One region of the Bartonella silvatica genome, then DNA from elsewhere that is predicted to be linked to it. Evidence: predicted binding sites of a transcription regulator. Region 1 holds the regulator's gene; the other holds the start of a gene.
The links. The regulator HrcA, encoded in region 1, represses chaperone genes, less so after heat shock. The targets are predictions, from matches to a motif close to GTTAGCACTCNCNNNNNGNGAGTGCTAAC.
Positions count from the first base shown of each region.

Region 2: a site for HrcA is predicted at 3,882-3,910, ahead of groES (co-chaperone GroES). Genes of this name have one in related genera too.

Region 1 is NZ_JBEPLI010000001.1:96,671-111,394, forward strand. It holds gene dnaK (molecular chaperone DnaK) at 1-1,450, opposite strand, end outside; gene ABID23_RS00380 (copper chaperone PCu(A)C) at 2,316-2,858, shown strand; gene lysM (peptidoglycan-binding protein LysM) at 2,970-3,425, opposite strand; gene ABID23_RS00390 (response regulator transcription factor) at 3,803-4,525, shown strand; gene ABID23_RS00395 (sensor histidine kinase) at 4,565-6,352, shown strand; gene ABID23_RS00400 (HPr kinase/phosphatase C-terminal domain-containing protein) at 6,373-6,837, shown strand; gene ABID23_RS00405 (PTS sugar transporter subunit IIA) at 6,969-7,358, shown strand; gene ABID23_RS00410 (HPr family phosphocarrier protein) at 7,387-7,683, shown strand; gene thpR (RNA 2',3'-cyclic phosphodiesterase) at 9,111-9,650, shown strand; gene grpE (nucleotide exchange factor GrpE) at 9,742-10,404, opposite strand; gene hrcA (heat-inducible transcriptional repressor HrcA) at 10,529-11,599, opposite strand; gene rdgB (RdgB/HAM1 family non-canonical purine NTP pyrophosphatase) at 11,911-12,558, shown strand; gene hemW (radical SAM family heme chaperone HemW) at 12,555-13,754, shown strand; gene dapE (succinyl-diaminopimelate desuccinylase) at 13,850-14,724, opposite strand, start outside.
Region 2 is NZ_JBEPLI010000004.1:10,624-16,253, reverse strand. It holds partial or broken gene ABID23_RS03110 (helix-turn-helix domain-containing protein) at 454-868, shown strand; partial or broken gene ABID23_RS03105 (TCP-1/cpn60 chaperonin family protein) at 941-1,226, opposite strand; partial or broken gene ABID23_RS03100 (TCP-1/cpn60 chaperonin family protein) at 1,302-1,752, opposite strand; gene groL (chaperonin GroEL) at 1,828-3,471, opposite strand; gene groES (co-chaperone GroES) at 3,537-3,833, opposite strand; gene fumC (class II fumarate hydratase) at 4,058-5,446, shown strand.

The sequences.
Region 1 (14,724 bases):
TTGCCGAAACATTAACAATACCATTCGCATCAATATCAAAGGTAACCTCAATCTGAGGCATGCCACGTGGTGCTGGTGGAATACCAACAAGATCAAACTGAGCCAGTAACTTATTATCGCTCGCCATTTCCCGCTCACCTTGGAAAACACGAATAGTTACAGCGCTTTGATTGTCATCAGCTGTTGAAAACACCTGTGATTTTTTAGTTGGAATCGTAGTATTGCGTTCAATAAGACGTGTGAAAACCCCTCCCAATGTTTCAATACCCAAAGATAAAGGTGTTACATCTAAGAGCAATACATCTTTTACATCACCTTGCAACACACCGCCTTGAATAGCTGCCCCCATGGCGACAACTTCATCAGGATTAACACCTTTGTGTGGATCTTTCCCAAAGAAGCTTTGCACAACTTCTTGAATCTTGGGCATGCGTGTCATACCGCCCACTAACACAACTTCGTCGATTTCACCAGCTTTCAATCCTGCATCTTTCAATGCAGCCTTACAAGGCTCAATAGTACGTTGAACCAAATCATCCACGAGAGACTCAAACTTTGCCCGCGTCAGTTTCATTGTTAAATGTTTGGGACCAGATTGATCTGCTGTAATAAACGGTAAGTTAATCTCTGTTTGTTGTGAAGAAGAAAGTTCAATCTTTGCTTTTTCTGCTGCTTCTTTTAAACGCTGCAATGCTAACTTATCACTTTTTAAGTCAATTCCTTGTTCTTTCTTGAACTCATCAGCAAAATACCCAACTAAGCGCATATCAAAATCTTCACCGCCTAGAAAAGTATCTCCATTAGTCGATTTAACTTCAAAAACACCATCTCCGATTTCAAGCACAGAGATATCAAATGTACCACCACCAAGGTCGTAAACAGCTATGGTTTTTCCATCTTTTTTATCCAAACCATAGGCTAAAGCAGCTGCTGTCGGCTCATTAATAATCCGCAAAACCTCAAGCCCAGCGATCTTACCTGCATCTTTGGTAGCCTGACGCTGTGCATCATTGAAATATGCAGGAACAGTAATAACCGCTTGCTCAACTTTTTCACCAAGATAAGACTCAGCCGTTTCTTTCATCTTTTGTAAAATCATCGCTGAAATTTGTGATGGAGAATATTTCTTACCAGCTTCTTCAACCCATGCATCACCGTTATCGCCTTTAACAATTTTATAAGGTACAAGCGCTTTATCTTTTTCAACCATAGGGTCATCAAAACGCCGCCCAATCAAGCGCTTAACTGCAAAAACCGTTCCTTCAGGATTCGTAACAGCTTGCCGTTTAGCAGGTTGTCCAACAAGACGCTCTCCACCGTCAGTAAAAGCAACAACGGAAGGTGTTGTCCGCGCTCCTTCTGAGTTTTCAATAACTTTTGCATTTTTGCCATCCATAACAGCAATACAAGAGTTCGTTGTCCCCAAATCAATACCTATTACTTTTGCCATATTATAATCTCCATTCCAGCAAGCTACCTCAACCTTCATCAAGCGTTTGTCTAAGACAGCTCCTCACAATATCTAAAGTTTTTGTCTCACTTCAATTTACACAAATAATAAACTGCAAATGACTACAAGCATTTCTGAACCGTATATAAGAATAGGCTCTTATCGCTACAAGAGAGTCATTAAGAGAAACATTCTCAAAATAAAATTTTTCTGTAAAAGTAGGCAATCTGCTCACGCATAAACGCCTTCTTTGATCATAGTGCGAACATCATAACACTCTTCCCTTATGATGCTCACGAATACATCAACCTATAAAAATTAAAAAATAAAATAAAGATAGTAAGGACAGATTTTTCCAAGATTTCTCATCAAACCATAAAATTTTTATAGATTTTTTTAAATATCGCTCATAAATTCTGCGATTTATACAAAAATATTACATAATCCTTACGCATCGAGCCTTTAGGATAACTATCTTGCCTTTCTTTATGCGATTAATAGAAGCAACACTATCTACCGACAGCGCTAAAATTCACCTTTTCAATAAACTATTCTTAAGGACATGACCTGAAAAGCTATGAAACTTTACTGATGATGCGTGCTTTACTTTCTTTCAGCTATTTGATTTGAGTACGTCCAGCATAATCTTCCCCATATTTACATATTCAATTTGCAAATATCATAAAATACCCTTCGCTTCTAAGCGCATCTTCACTTTAAGTCTTATTGCCTCCTTTGAAAAAAAGAGCCACTTCTCTATTCTTTTCACATTACTCTCATAATTCTTTCTTTTATTTTAAACAAAAACTCTGCTAAAAACAGACACTAGAGTTCAAAAATGAATCTAATGAAGGAGGGTAAATCAATGGTGATGTTTATCGTTGAAAAGACAAGGGAACTCATATTTACACATACAGCCCATAAATCATATTCCGTAAAAAAGATTATCACAAATGTTGTGTGCACTCTTCTCTTTGCTTGTATGGCTTTACCAGCAATCGCTCAGCAATATAAAGTTGGAAACATAGAAATCCTGCATCCTTGGACGCGTGCAACGCCTAAAGGTACAAAAGTGGGAAGCGGTTATCTTTATATCATTAATCATGGTAACACGCCGGACCGTTTAGTTTCTATTTCAACAAAGGGGGTACAGACAACAGAAATCCACTCTATGGCTGTCGTTAATGATATTATGAAAATGGAAACAATGCATCACGGCATCGAAGTTCCAGGAAATGGTGAAGTCACTCTTAAACCTGGAGGTGATCATATTATGTTTATGGGGATTACACAACCATTTAAACCAGGTGAGAAAATTACTGCAACGTTAACATTTGAAAAAGCAGGAACCGTTGATGTTGACTTCTCTGTCAATGCTATAATTGGAAAATCAGCGCCAGCTCACTGAGTTCTCTCATGAGAGTAAGTTAAATTTTTAATATAAAAATTTAAAAGCGTGGAAAAACTTCCACGCTTTTAATAATTTGAAAAGAACACAAGGCTCATCCTCTGCCCCATATTAAACATGGTTCATTTCAGGAATACGTAAAACTTGCCCAGGATAAATCTTATCAGGAGATTTTAGCATTGGCTTATTGGCTTCAAAAATAAATGTGTTCTTATCTCCTTGCCCTTTTCCATAGACCTCCTCGGCAATCTTCCAAAGATTATCACCAGACTTAACCTCATAAAAGCGAGAGGCTTTTACAGGTGCAGTCTCCGCAATCTTTAATTGATCAATATCAACAGAAGAGATCCCTTGTGAATTGCCAACCACCAAAAGTGCTTTTTCAAGTGTTTCCCTATCTGGAACCTCTCCACTCAAAATAGCCTTACCATTTTCAACCTGAATATTTACTTTTTCTGCGTCAAGTTTGAAATTATCAAATGCAGCCTTAAAATCCTTTTCTTTTGGCTCATGATTTCCGGGACTAAGCTTTTCACCAACCGTTTTAATAAAATTAAAAAATCCCATTATGACCTCCTTTTACGTCGTAGATGTATTTTTTTTTGCGCATAAGTCACTACACTCTTTTCTTTGCTCTTAAAAAGAGATAGGCGGATTTTCTAAACGTCAACAATGAAAAACGGACATGTTCAATTCTGAAACAAAAATAGCAATAAACTTTGATAAAAAAACGTTTCTATAAAATTTTATTTCAAGAAAAGGGATCTTAATGCGCTTAAAAACATTATAAAATTGCAAAGATAAAACAAGATTTTATCGTAAAAATGAAAATGATTTTACTATGCTAAAATTTGTATCATGTTTGTTTTGCAAAAAAAATGCAAACTCCCATATAAATAACGTGGATAGTTTGCTACTACGGCAATAGAAAGGTCTAAGAAGCCATGAAAGATACACCAACAATCACGCAAACCATTGTACTTGTTGATGATGATCGTAATATTTTGACGTCTTTATCTTTTGCGCTTGAAACAGAAGGCTATCGGGTTGAAAGCTACACAGATGGGGCATCTGCACTCAAAGGTCTAACACTTCATCCCCCGCATTTAGCTATTTTTGATATTAAAATGCCTCGAATGGATGGGATGGAGCTTTTGCGTCGATTACGTCAAAAATCTGATATTCCCGTTATTTTTCTCACCTCTAAAGATGATGAAATTGATGAACTGTTTGGTCTTAAAATGGGAGCCGACGATTTTATTACCAAGCCCTTTTCTCAACGCCTCCTTATTGAGCGTGTGAAGGCCATTCTGCGCCGTTCCAATGCGCGCAACCAACCACTTACAACAGGAGCTTCTCCCATCTCTTCTATCAAACGTGGGGATCTCGTGATGGATCAAGAACGTCACACCTGTACATGGAAAGACAAACCTGTTATTCTCACCGTTACAGAATTTTTAATTCTACAGACTTTAGCACAAAGACCAGGAGTTGTAAAAAGCCGTGACGCCTTGATGGATGCTGCTTATAGTGATCAAGTTTATGTAGATGACCGCACCATCGACAGTCACATTAAACGACTGCGTAAAAAGTTTAAACAAGTGGATGATGATTTTGCAATGATTGAAACGCTTTATGGTGTAGGGTATCGTTTCCACGAGGTGTAAGACTGTTTTATCGCAGGAATTCGAACGGCGATCAAATCAATGACAAAAGATGTCCAACCGGAAACATTAAAAAAGACGACACAGAATAATAGCATTTCATCAATATTATTCCCTATGTTGGATCATTTGTATCTCCGAATACAACGCCTTTTAAGGCAATTGCTTTTTTCTAGTCTTACGCGCCGCATTGTCATACTCAATATTGCTGCTCTTGCCGTTCTTGTTACAGGTATTTTATACCTTAATCAATTTCGCGATGGTTTAATTGAAGCAAAAATCAAAAGCTTATGCATCCAAGGAACAATTATCGCAGGTGCCATCGCTGCTTCTGCAACAGTTGATACAAATTCTATTCTCATCGACCCCCAAAAACTTTTAGAATTACAAACTGGAGAAAGTGTTACACCGGCACCTCAATCAACTGACTCCTGGGACTTTCCCATTAACCCTGAACAGGTTGCTCCTCTTTTACGACGTCTTATTACGCCAAAAACCACGAGAGCACGTATTTATGACCGTGATGCGACTTTACTTCTTGATTCGCGCGTTCTTTATTCTAGTGGTGAAGTTTTTAGCTACGATTTACCTCCCCTTAAAACTGAACAAAGTATGTGGGAACGTTTTACTTTGTGGTTTTCAAAAAAACTATATGGTCGTGGTCTTATCCTCGATAGAGAACAAGATAAAAACAGAGGTATCGCTTTTCCAGAAGTATATCGAGCGTTAAATGGATCTATGGCCACAGCCAAACGACGCAATAGACAAGGTCAATTAATCGTTTCTGTTGCCGTACCTGTTCAACGCTATCGTGCTGTAGTAGGGGCGCTTCTCCTTTCCACGACGGGTTCAGATATTGATAATATTGTAAAGGGTGAAAGACTGATCATTTTTAAAGTCTTTGCCGTCGTAGGAAGTGTGCTTTTAGTTCTTTCTTTATTTTTAGCCCATACAATTGCCAATCCATTAAGCAAACTATCTGCCTCTGCTAATCGTGTACGCAATGGCAATAATAAGCGCGTAGAAATTCCTGACTTTTCAATGCGTGAAGATGAAATTGGTCATCTTTCAACCTCTATTCGTGATATGACCAATGCTCTTTATACGCGCATTGAAGCCATTGAACGATTTGCTGCTGATGTAAGTCATGAGTTAAAAAATCCTCTAACGTCACTACGTAGCGCTGTTGAAACACTTCCACTGACTAAAAATGAGGAAGCACAAGAGCAATTGTTTGAAATCATTCAACATGATGTCCGTCGTCTTGATCGTTTGATTACTGATATTTCCGATGCCTCAAGGCTCGATGCAGAACTGGCCCGTGAAACCGCACAGATTGTGGATATGACAATGCTTTTAGAAAGTTTGGTTCATGCTGTTCGGGAAGTATACCGTAATACGCAAACCATTGATATAAGCCTTCATATTGTTCCACGCCCTCATAGAAAAGCCTATCTTGTATTGGGACATGAAATCCGTTTGGGACAAGTGATCTCCAATCTTATTGAAAATGCACGCTCCTTTATTCCCCATGATAGCGGTAAAATTTGTATTACGATGGACAATCATGCTTCAACCCTCATTTTAACCATTGAAGACAATGGTCCAGGCATTCGTTCTGAGAATATTGAACGCATTTTTGAACGTTTCTATACAGATCGACCAAACGAAGATGCTTTTGGTCAAAACTCAGGACTTGGTCTTTCTATTAGTCGACAAATTATCGAGGCTCATAATGGGACAATTAAAGCCGAAAATATTGTTGACCCTAAGCGCAGAAACAGTAAAATTGGTGCACGTTTTATTATTACACTTCCCTTCGCTAAATAAATCTTTTTACCCATAAAGGCATGACAACAAAAAGTGAAATATTGCACGCAAATTGCCTTCAACTGGGAGGAAAAGGATTATTGATTATAGGACCATCGGGCTCAGGAAAATCAACCCTTACCCTTTCTTTGCTTGACCGTGCTGAATGGTCAAAACGTGAAGCAAAACTTATCAGCGATGATTATACAATGCTTCGTGTGGAAAATGGAAAACTTCATGGATATACTCCAGAGAATTTGCAAGGAGGCATTGAGATTCGCGGTGCTGGTCTTTACACGGTAGACTTTGAAAAACAAACCCCTATCGATTGTATTATTACTCTGGGTCCCGAATATGAGCGTTTTTACACAAATCAAACTTTTCAGTTTGCGGGTCTACGCATTCCTCTTTTAAAACTTCCTAGCCTCCATGAAGCCGACTGTACAGCCATTTGTCAGGCTATTGAAGCATTCTTTTTTAGAAAAATATGGTGCAAATCAGTCTAATTTTTTTTAAAAATAAAAAAAACATTATTTTTGCCTTTTTTTTGTAAATTTTTCTTGGCAGCAAGATAAAGCTTTGTAAAATACATTTCCCACTCGTGTGGTCAGATATTAGTTAACAGGAGTTTGTGTAAATGATTGGACTCGTGCTTGTAACGCACGGTGAGCTGGCTATCGAATTTTTACATGCTGTGGAACATGTTGTTGGAACACAAGAAAAATTCGCAACAATATGTGTCTACCCCGATGATGATATGGATCAGCGCCGAAGTGACATCATAGCCGCAGTTTCCTCTATAGATACAGATCATGGAGTCATCATATTGACAGATATATTCGGTGGGACACCATCGAATATGGCTATTTCTGCTGTCAAAAAGGGGCGAGTTGAAATGATTTCAGGCGTTAATTTACCTATGCTCATTAAACTGATTTCTGTTCGCCAATCTCCTGATATTTCGTTATCAGAAGCGCTAAGTATAGCACAAGAAGCAGGACGCAAATATATTAATGTACCAATATAACTTTATAATAGCGGATAACTAACCACTGATGATTTCCAAAGACCCTCTCCCCTCTAAACTAAGTCGTCATTTTAATATTTGTAATAAACGTGGACTACATGCACGTGCTTCTGCAAAGTTTGTCCAAACCGTTGATAACTTTAACGCCAGTGTTGAAGTTGAAAAAGATGGAACAGTCGTTGGTGGTTCATCAATTATGGGACTTATGATGTTAGCAGCCTCCTCCGGTTGTAATCTCACTATTCGTGTTTGGGGACCAGAAGCAACAGATGCTCTCTATGCTCTTGAACAACTGATCAATAATAAATTTGGAGAAGAAATATAAAATTTTTTTCACCCAAGGATAAATAAACGCAAATCAGTGTTGTTTCACTTAATATTTCATAAAAAGCTGGTATATCTCTCAAAATTTATAGCCAATCCGCTCATAATTTTATGAAGCTGTTTACTTAAAAGAGCGTGTACTTTAACTGTTGCTTGCAAATCAATATCTAAACCCAGGGCAATAGCGTGCTTTAAGCAAGGATTAAAATCAATGAGAACTTTCTTTGGTATTCTAACTTTTATATGCCAAATAAGGGAAAGTGTATTACGTATCTCTAAAACAAAAAAATAGCATCATGTAAGAAAAATATAAAGATGCACAGGTAGAACATTAATTCTCATCTTGATCATCATTTTTTAATTCAACTTTGCGAATTTTAAAAATATCTAAAACAATGTTCTTTAAATAAATAATGAAAATTATGCGTTGCTTCACGCTTTTGTTCGCGTTTTTTAATAGAGTCATGCCTTTTATGAAAATAGAACACTATTTTATTTCATATTCACGTACTTTTTTAAAGACGCCCTGTCATTCTCCCAAGCTCATTTCACGATGCAGTCCATGAATGGTATAGTGATAAAGCCATTGCGCCCCATACTGTTTTTACACTCATGAAAAAGTAAGCAAGCATCATCACTCTATTTGCCAATTCATGAGGTTACTATAACCATTGCATTGAGACAGTTTATAAGTAACATTTTCCCTCTTTTCTTCTAGTGTTTTGATCATACAGCAATCCCATTTGAAACATGCAAGCAAGTGGTTTTGATTGATCCAATATAAACAGGTTTAAAATGAGAGAATCATACAGCGTTAATGTCTTTCACTCAATATGCAAAATAATAAAATATCTATATAAATCAGTTTATTAAATAATAAAAAAGACGTATAACTATCCTTAAAGTCAAAAAAAGCTTCCTACTATTATTATTTTGAATGACTGTTTCTTTTTAATCAGCAACCATATCGGTTATAACTTACTGTTATTATAAGCGAAAATGCTTGTAATAATTACGTGTTGTTCCCTGCTATATTCAACCAATTTAAATCTTTGTGGCATATTATAGTTATTATTACAGTTTAACATATAGATTCGATATCACCTTTAATGAATAGACTCGCCTTTGAGAAACTTAAGGACGCAAAAATAATATTATCATGAAAAATCCTGTCCTTATCTTAAAACTGTATTGGTGGTATGTATCGATGACAGTGACCTTTCACAGTACATCTTTAGCATGAAATGCATACACAACTTCTGTTATCATCATAACAATTCTCTTAAGCTTCATAATCAATTTATCATTCCCATGAACATTTTTGGACATTATTTATCTACATTGTAGACTTATTCTTAGTGCTTAACTTTATTTTAACTCATTCACCATCGCGTTTGCGGCGGCATCTTTTTACTGTAAGGAGATATCATGTCCCGTCTATTTAGTGCCCTTCAAATTCCTCAAAAAACGACAGTGTCCCTCATATCATTGCAAAATGGCTTACCAAACGCGCAATGGATTAACCCAAAAAACTTTCACGTTACTTTGTCTTTTTTTGGTGAAATTGAAGACGCTACAGAAGATGAACTTATGCGTGCCTTTGACACAATAAAGCTTCCCACTTTTACTATACAACCAAGGGGTTTTGAAGTTTTCGGTTCAGAAAATGCTCCACATTCTCTTGTTGTCCGTATTGAACCTTGTGAAACTCTCAGTTTTTTACACGAAAAAATGCAATCTATTCGAAACAGTTTCAAATTAATGCCTGATGAGAAGCAATTTATTCCACACATTACTCTTGCACGACTACTCGATGTTAAAGCCGAAGATCTCTCTGCTTATATATCTTCTCGAAGCGATTTTTCGTTCCCTTCCTTTGAGGTTGATCATTTTGTTTTATTATTATCACCCTCTCCCTCAAGCGATACCCCGTATATTGTAAAAGGAAATTGGTCACTGAAAAAATGAAAGGGTGTACAAACACCCTTCTCTCTTTGAAAAAATGTTTCGCAAATATGAAATAGTATATATTGGCGCTGAAGTATCTTACTGAGATATTTCAAGCAGAATCTGATTCAACAGAAGGTTCTTTTGTTCCTGCTTTGGCAACACCAACTATGGCTGGGCGTAAAACACGTTCACCGATGATGTAACCTGCTTGGACAACTTGCTGAACAGTATTATCTGGCATATCAGAATTGGGGATTTCAAACATCGCTTGATGAAAATGAGGATCAAATTTTTGTCCTTCTGGATAAATCCTTTGTACTCCGTGTCTCTCCAAGGCTGCCATCATTGCACGCTCAGTCATTTCCACGCCTTCAGCCAACATCTTTAAACCAGAATCATTTTCCTTTTCCCCTTCTGGAATAGCCTCCAAAGCACGATTGAGATTATCAGAAACAGATAACATGTCACGTGCAAAATTAGCAATTGAATACGCTTTTGCGTCTGCCACATCACGTGCTGTACGACGCCGAAGATTTTCCATATCTGCAGCAAGACGTAAAAGCTGATCTTTTAACTCTTTATTTTCTTCCTGCAAACTCGCTAAAGGATCTGTAAATTCATGTTTTTCCTCTCCAGTCCCTGCATGACTCTCTGTTTCAGGCGTTTTTAACAGCTCATCCGCAGCTTTTTTAAGTGCTTCGCGATCAGCTGGATTTTTCAAATCGCGATTTTCAAACGAAGCACCAGCCAATTTGTTTTTTTCATCAGACATAAAAATTCCATTCCTTCATAAGATTTGTTATCCTCGATATCGAAATTTTGCAGACAAAAATCAAGGGGTATTTACGTATCTTCCTCTAAACAATGTTTATAGCATGAATATTCAATTGGTCACTTTAACGCAATAATTGTGATATAAGCTGGGCGGTATAATCAACCATAGGGACGATCCTTGCATAATTAAGTCGTGTCGGCCCAATAACACCTAAAGCACCAATAACCCTTTGTTCTGAATCACGATAAGGTGCAACCACTAAAGAAGAACCAGAAAGTGAAAATAACTTATTTTCTGAACCAATAAAAATACGAACTCCTGAACCCTCATCTGTTAAATCAAGAAGCTGTGCCATACTTTCTCGCGTTTCAAGATCATCAAACAAATGTCTCAACCGCTCTAAATCTTCTTCTGCTTTCACATCTTCAAGCAAATTGCCCCTCCCGCGAACAATAAGATGTATTTTACGATCAGCGTCTTCTCCCCCCCAAAGCGCTAACCCCGTTTCCACAAGATGATGTGACAAATGATCAAGTGCGGCTCGTGTTTCTAAACATAAACGTGCAATTTCCTCTTTAGCTTCACTCAATGTACGCCCCTGAATATGAGCATTGAGAAAATTCGTTGCCTCCGTTAACTGCGCATGAGTGACCCCTTCTGGCAAATGAACAATACGATTTTCAACCCGACCTTGTTGTGTTACCAAAACAGCAAGAGCATGGCCCCCGTCAAGACGCACAAACTCAATATGCTTTAACGTTCCTTCATGTTTTGTTGCGACAACAAGCCCTGCCCCACGTGAAAGATCTGAAAGAACTCGGCTTGCTTGAACAAGAAACTGTTCAACTGATTGTGCATGACCAGCTTCTTTGACCTGCATTTCAATATTTTCGCGCTCTTCGTTTGGTAAATCACCCGCTTCCATAAATGCATCGACAAAAAATCGTAAACCCGACTGTGTCGGCATGCGCCCCGCAGATATATGAGGAGCATAAATCAAACCAAGATGTTCAAGATCACTCATCACATTGCGAATCGTCGCGGGCGATAGCGTCTGTCGTAAAAGTCGCGAAAGATTCCGCGATCCTACAGGCTCACCATCATTAAGGTAAGCCTCCACAATATGACGAAAAATATCACGCGAACGCTCATCAAGATATTTTAATTCCTCATCAATAGGTGTACGCTTCATAAAAACTCATTCACTACTGTAAAAATACGCTCTTATTATATAAGTTTTGCAAAGAATTGGTCAAATAGTCTAAAGTAGTGCAAAAGCATGTTATATATTACCATAAAAATTTTTATCATTCAAAAAGGATTTTAATATATGCCTTTTCAATCATTATCTCTACAAAATATAAAAAGTGTTATGTAAATGGAATATCAGTAAATATGCAAAAAAGATTTGTATTGCATAAAATCTGATAGAACTTGTATATGTAAGCAATTAAGCTGGTTTTAGTATAAACAGTCCTCCCCTTTTCATTTCTGGAGAAATATATGAGAAGCATAGCAACCAAGAAGCTCGTCATTGCAACCCATAATACCGGGAAATTACATGAAATTACCACTTTAGTTGCTCCCTTTGATTTAAAAATACAATCAGCAAAAGAGCTTGGATTGCCAGAACCCGAAGAAACTGGCACAACATTTGAAGAAAATGCCTATATTAAAGCTTTCGCAGCAGCAAAAAATACCGGACTTCCTGCCCTTTCTGATGATTCAGGCTTGGAAGTAGATGCATTGGATGGTGCACCAGGCGTTTATACAGCTGATCTTGCTCTCCAACCCGATGGCACACGTGACTTTTTAAGCGCTATGAAAAAAATAGAAGACAAACTCCAAAAAATCGGAGCGCATGACAAAAAACAACGAAAATGTAGGTTTATATCAGTCATCTGTATTGCATGGCCTGATGCTCATGCTGATTATTTCCGTGGCAGCGTGGAAGGGACGTTTGTTTGGCCTCCACGTGGAGATAAAGGCTTTGGTTTTGATCCCATTTTTTTACCAGATGGATACGAAAATACTTTTGGCGAAATGTCAACCAAACAAAAACATGGCTGGAAGCTCAATGATAAGATACCTCTTTCACATAGAGCGCGTGCTTTTAAGCTTTTAGCAGAAAATCTCTTAGCACTCTCATGAATACATCTTTTGGCATTTATATTCATTGGCCCTTTTGCGCTGCCAAATGTCCTTATTGTGATTTTAATTCACATGTTCGTATCCACGGCGTTGATCAGCCACGTTTTGTCACTGCTTTTAAACGCGAAATAGAAACACAATATCATAAAATAGGTCCACGCCACGTTACCAGCATTTTTATTGGAGGAGGAACTCCTTCTCTTATGGAGCCTCAGACTGTTGATGCCTTATTACAAGCGCTTGCAAAAAAATGGACGCTTGATGATAAAGTTGAAATCACAATGGAAGCCAACCCATCTAGTGTAGAAGCAGAGCGTTTTCGCGGATATCGTGCAGCAGGCGTTAACCGTTTATCCCTCGGTGTACAAGCCCTCAACGATAAAGATTTGCGACAACTTGGTCGTCTTCATGATGTGAACCAAGCTATTCATGCGATTGCTTTAGCACGGGAAATCTTTCCACGTTTATCTTTTGATCTCATTTATGCTCGCCCTGCACAAACACTCGAACAATGGAAAGGGGAGCTCTTACAAGCTATTGATTTAGCAGCAGATCATCTTTCTCTTTACCAACTCACCATTGAAGAAGGAACTGCTTTTAAACGGCTTCATGCCGCAGGAAGACTTATCCTTCCCGCCTCAGAACTCGCAGCAGACTTGTATCATCTTACCCAAGAAATCACCACACTGCGTGGATTGCCAGCCTATGAAATCTCAAATCATGCAATCCCTGGTGCCGAATCAGCACACAATCTTCTCTATTGGCGTTATCATGAATATGCAGGATTTGGTCCAGGAGCTCATGGTCGTTTTATTGAGCACTCATCAAACCAAGCCTCTCTCTCTTCAAAAGAATTTTACTCTCAAACCGAACATAGTGAACGTTATGTCACAATAAATGAAAAATATCCTGAACATTGGCTTGAGTTGGTAGAAACAACAGGACACGGTTGTATCGAAACTGAACAATTAACAGAGGAACAACAAGCAAATGAAATGCTCCTCATGAGCTTACGTCTTTGCGAAGGTTTAGATCTTGTACGTTATGAAGCTTTAAACCACAAGAGTTTACCAATGGAAAAGCTTATTGATTTACAACAACAGGGTTTGGTAGAAACGGTAGGAAACCAGCGCTTAAAAGCAACAAACAAAGGACGAATCCTTCTGGATCACATTATCAACCAATTGGCAAACTAAAATCCCTATAACTCTCGTTTGCTATTACATTAACTGACATAGAATATTTGTTATTTTTAGTGTAAAAATGCTTTCAAAGAAATAATGGCTTCTTTTTACGCAAAAAAATCAATAATAAAGCGCTCATAAATAGCAGTAAGAGTTTCTAGAGCTTCAAGGGTCACACACTCATCAATCATATGCATTGTTTGCCCTGGTAAACCAAACTCAACCACTGGACAATAGTCCTTAATAAAACGTGCATCTGAAGTTCCCCCCGAAGTTGAACATTCTGGTCTATTTCCTGTCACACTTTCAATAGCACTGGATAAAGTTTTAACGAGTTTACCACTTTTCGTCAAAAAAACATCGCCCAAACTTGGAATCCATTCAAGCTGATAGTAGGGTAATTGATCGCGCGTATTTTCGGGTTGTATAAAAGCAAGGCGTTTTTCAATTTCTGTTATAAGCGTTTCTTTTACCCAAAGATCATTGTAGCGTATATTAAAGCGAATCATTGTTTGTGCCGGAATAACATTCACTGCAGAATTCCCTGTATCAATGGTTGTTAATTCCAAATTACTTGGTTGAAAATTTTCTGTCCCTTGATCTAAAGCCGTTTGCGTCAATGCTTGAATAAGTTTACTTGCTAAAGGCAATGGATTGGCGGCCCGCTCAGGAAAAGCAACGTGCCCTTGGCAACCTGTAACCGTTATAATACCAGAAAGTGATCCTCGACGACCAACTTTGATCACATCACCAACAGTTTTTACGCTCGTTGGCTCTCCCACAAGAGCCGCAGTCCATTTTTCGCCTTTTTGCTCGGCCCATTGAAGAAGCTTGACTGTGCCATTCAGTGCAGGACCTTCCTCATCACCAGTAATCAGCAGACTTATTATTCCTTTAATAGATTGTTTTTCAAGAACCCGCGCAAGTGCCGCAACAAAACAAGCGATGCCGCCCTTCATATCAACAGCGCCCCGCCCATATA
Region 2 (5,630 bases), on a different contig from region 1:
TTGACGCCCTCCTTTAAAATTCCCTTCGCAAGCTTCAGGTCATCTTACTTCTGAATAAGCAGCCCTCTCATAAAAACAAGTGCTTTCATTTTGAAAACATATTCCATTTTCCTATCATTTACTTTGATAAACAATATCCTATGCGCAAAATAGCGATCTTGTTATTTTCAATTTTACGAGAAGCAAAAAACCTCATTTAAAAAAATCATCCATTGAGAAACACTGTTTTCATTTTTATTGCCAGTTTCATGAAATGACTTTACACTTTAAAAGATATTTTAATAGCATACACAATGATCAAGAATACCTTGAAAACCCTAAGTTCTAGCGTAAAAATGAGCACACTCTGTAAACATCTTTGGGATTCCGGGAGTTTTTGTTATGTCCAGGTGCTTTAAGTACTAAAAGCAAAATGTTGATTCGAGTTCAGTGCTTTTAACTCCCGGAAACCCAATGTACGGGCGCTCGCAACCGGTGGGGGGGGGGAAGGTGCAGAGTAAAAATCCTCATAACGATATTTTCGTAGGCAAATTCATTGGCAAAAAAATTTGCTTTAGACAAAACACGCTGAAAATATCTTAAAATCAGTGAAGACAGTCTTTAAGTGTAAATTCCCAACAAGCGCAAAAATATGAACAGGCTTCAACCGTATCGCTGCTCGGCGTTTAAAGGAAATTACCGATATCCTCCATGTTCCTATTGCCTTTTTTATGCCGATAACGCAACAAAACAAGACACTGCCTACCATTATGATGAGATTGCCTCAAACAAAGAAGAATATATTCTGCTCAAAAGATTTAGAATTCTTAACTCTATAAAACGCAAAGCCATTTTACAATTAATCTCTGATCCAAATGAACGCTTTTAAAAGCATAAGAATGCGACAGGTTGTGTCGATCCGTAGTCAGGCACAACCTTCACGAGGTTAACAATTCTTGAAAGCAATCAAATCACCAAATTCACCCGTTGCAGTGTTGTAACCAAATGTATCTGCATTGTTTTCCAACACTTTTCCAACAATAATAGCCGCTTCTTCACCGGCATTGGTGGCAATTTGACGCGCCATTGCTTGAAGAGCACGACGAACGATATGAATACCCGCTTCTTGGGTCAAAATTGCTTCCCTTAACACGCAAAGCACTTGCGGCACGCAACAATGCGGTTCCACCGCCTGCCACAATCCCTTCTTCCACAGCAGCACGTGTTGCGTTCAAGGCATCATCAATGAGAATACACGAGACGAACAAGTACAAAAAAAACGGGCCAAAGAGGCCCGTTTCGCTTTATCTTTATGAAAAGGCTTAGAAATCCATTCCACCCATTCCACCAGCTGGCATTGGAGGAACTGGAGCTTCTTTCTTTGGAGCTTCAGCCACCATTGCTTCCGTGGTAATAAGAAGACTCGCAATAGAAGCAGCATTCTGAAGAGCAGAACGCACAACCTTCACAGGATCAACAATTCCCAAAGCAATCAAATCACCAAATTCACCCGTTGCAGTGTTGTAACCAAATGTATCTGCATTGTTTTCCAACACTTTTCCAACGATAATAGCCGCTTCTTCACCGGCATTGGTGGCAATTTGACGCGCCGGTGCCTGAAGAGCACGACGAACGATATGAATACCCGCTTCTTGGGTCAAAATTGCTTCCCTTAACACGCAAAGCACTTGCGGCACGCAACAATGCGGTTCCACCGCCTGCCACAATCCCTTCTTCCACAGCAGCACGTGTTGCGTTCAAGGCATCATCAATGAGAATACACGAGACGAACAAATACAAAAAAAACGGGCCAAAGAGGCCCGTTTCGCTTTATCTTTATGAAAAGGCTTAGAAATCCATTCCACCCATTCCACCCATTCCACCAGCTGGCATTGGAGGAACTGGAGCTTCTTTCTTTGGAGCTTCAGCCACCATTGCTTCCGTGGTAATAAGAAGACTCGCAATAGAAGCAGCATTCTGAAGAGCAGAACGCACAACCTTCACAGGATCAACAATTCCCAAAGCAATCAAATCACCAAATTCACCCGTTGCAGTGTTGTAACCAAATGTATCTGCATTGTTTTCCAACACTTTTCCAACGATAATAGCCGCTTCTTCACCGGCATTGGTGGCAATTTGACGCGCCGGTGCCTGAAGAGCACGACGAACGATATTAATACCCGCTTCTTGGTCAGGATTGCTTCCCTTAACACTCAAAGCACTTGCGGCACGCAACAATGCGGTTCCACCGCCTGCCACAATCCCTTCTTCCACAGCAGCACGTGTTGCGTTCAAGGCATCATCAACACGATCTTTCTTTTCTTTCACTTCAACTTCTGTGGCTCCACCAACACGGATAACAGCAACACCGCCAGCGAGTTTAGCAAGTCTTTCTTGCAATTTCTCACGGTCATAGTCAGAAGTTGTTTCTTCAATCTGTGCTTTGATCTGATTAACGCGTGCAGCAATTTCAGCTTTTTGTCCAGCACCATCAATAATCGTTGTATTTTCTTTAGAAATATTGACTTTCTTTGCCCGACCAAGCATGTCCAAAGTGACATTTTCAAGCTTAATGCCCACATCTTCAGAAATTACCTGACCTGATGTCAAGATAGCAATATCTTCAAGCATAGCTTTACGACGATCACCAAATCCTGGAGCCTTCACCGCAGCAATTTTCAAACCACCGCGCAACTTGTTAACAACCAATGTTGCCAAAGCTTCGCCTTCCACATCTTCAGCAATAATAAGAAGTGGTTTTCCAGATTGAACAACAGCTTCCAGCACAGGCAGCAAGGACTGTAGATTCGACAATTTCTTTTCATGAATGAGAATGTAAGGATCATCGAGATCTGCCACCATTTTCTCAGCATTTGTGACAAAATAAGGGGAAAGATATCCACGATCGAACTGCATTCCTTCAACAACTTCCAGTTCTGTTTCAGCAGTTTTTGCTTCTTCCACGGTAATGACGCCTTCATTGCCAACTTTTTCCATAGCATTGGCGATCATTTTTCCGATTTCGGCAGCACCATTTGCGGAAATTGTTCCCACTTGTGCAATTTCTTCTGAAGTTTGAATTTTCTTTGCTTTTTTGAAGAGATTTGCCACCACTTCATCAACAGCAGCATCGATCCCACGCTTGAGATCCATAGGGTTCATACCAGCTGCAACGGCTTTAACACCTTCTTGCACAATTGTTTGCCCCAAAACCGTTGCCGTTGTGGTTCCATCACCTGCAACATCATTGGTCTTAGAAGCAACTTCGCGCAACATTTGCGCACCCATATTTTCGAACTTATCTTCCAGTTCGATTTCCTTTGCAACCGATACCCCATCCTTTGTAATGCGAGGTGCACCAAATGATTTATCAATTACCACATTACGACCTTTAGGGCCCAACGTTACCTTAACAGCATTAGCAAGGATATCGACACCGCGCAACAAACGCTCCCGCGCATCACGGCCAAATTTGACTTCTTTAGCAGCCATTTAATTTCTCCTTGGAGTTATCTCAATTAGTATAAAATGAAAGATAAAAAATTTGAGAGTCTCAATTAGCCCAAGATTCCCATAATATCAGATTCTTTCATGATTAAGAGGTCTTCCCCATTAATCTTCACTTCGGTTCCAGACCACTTGCCAAACAAGATACGGTCTCCTGCTTTAACTTCTAAAGGCACGCGCTTTCCATTATCATCGAGAGCCCCATTGCCAATAGCAATCACTTCACCTTCTTGAGGTTTTTCCTTTGCTGTATCAGGAATGATAATCCCACCAGCCGTTTTATTTTCAGATTCAACCCGACGAACAACGACACGATCGTGAAGTGGGCGGAATTGTATATTAGCCATGTTTTAAATCCTCAAAACTTAATATAATCACATTAATTTTAAGTCCTTGCTAGCACTCTTAAACTCTGAGTGCTAACACTGGTTAAGATATAAAATTGCCCCCTCTCAATGTCAAGGACCACCCAAAAATAATTTACCTTAAAAGACTTCAAGTCTTGCTTCTCTTCTCTATTTTGCATTATCTAATATTTATTAACCTGTGAATATATAAAGGATCTTAAATCATGGTTGCAACACGTCAGGAAACGGATAGTTTTGGAATGATTGCGGTGCGTCAAGACCGTTATTGGGGCGCCCAAACCGAACGTTCTCTGCATAACTTTAATATTGGCATTGAAAAACAGCCACTCACCGTCATTTATGCCTTAAGCCTTATCAAAAAAGCCGCGGCGATGGTGAATATGGAAAAAGGAAAACTGCCACAAAACATCGGAAAAGCAATCATGACAGCTGCAGATGAAGTTTTGGCAGGTGCCTTTGATACACATTTTCCCCTTTCTGTTTGGCAAACAGGTTCTGGCACACAAAGCAATATGAACGTCAATGAAGTGATTGCCAACCATGCCAACATGCTTTTGGGAGGAAAATTGGGAAGCAAAACACCTGTTCATCCCAATGATCATGTCAATATGAGCCAATCCTCAAACGACTCGTTTCCCACAGCGCTTCACATTGCCACCACATTGCAAACACGCCAACATTTATTTCCTATTCTTGAAGCGTTGATTACCACCTTGAAAAAAAAGGAAGAAGAATTTTCTGATATTATTAAAATTGGACGCACCCATACCCAAGATGCAACACCTTTAACATTAGCCCAAGAGTTTTCAGGTTATCGCGCGGCTTTAGAAGCTGATCGCCAACGTATTGAAACCGCTCTTGTCGATGTGCAAACTCTCGCCCAAGGGGGAACAGCTGTGGGCACAGGGCTTAATGCACCCAAAGGATTTGATGTTGCTTTTGCGCAAACAATCAGCACACTCACTGGAATAGCTTTTAAAACGGCCGGCAACAAATTTGAGGCACTCGCCCATCATGGTGCGCTTGCACATTTCCATGGCAGTCTTAATGCGCTTGCCGCTGATCTCTTCAAAATTGCCAATGACATCAGGTTTTTGGGATCAGGGCCACGCTCAGGATTAGGAGAACTCAGCTTACCAGAAAATGAACCAGGCTCTTCTATCATGCCAGGGAAAGTTAACCCCACACAATGTGAAGCCATGACAATGGTTGCAGCCCAAGTCTTTGGTAATCATACCACTGTTACTTTTGCCGCAAGCCAAGGGCATTTTGAACTCAATGTTTATAAACCTGTTATTGGCTATAATATTTTGCAATCGATTACCCTTCTTGGTGACTGCATGCGCTCTTTTGATCTCCATTGCATTCAAGGGTTAACAGCCAATCGTGTTCATATTCATTCTCTCATGGAGCGTTCTTTAATGCTGGTAACAGCTCTGACTCCAGAAATTGGCTATGAAAAAGCCGCCGAAATTGCTAAAGCAGCGCATAAAAACGATACAACGCTCCGTGTTGAAGCACTCAAGGCAGGCGTTTCTGCAGAAGATTATGATCGGTTGGTGGATCCCAAAAAGATGATCCATCCGCAATAAACCACTTTATCATAAACAATCTGATACGGATATTGACAAAGCTTTTCGTGAAAAATATCGGACCATTCTCGGTGCGATATTTTGCATTTTTAACAATTGACACCCATCTCTCTTGACCAAACCTCTTGCACAACTTCATGCGATGATACGTCCCTTATAAAGATTTACTCAACGCCACATTTCT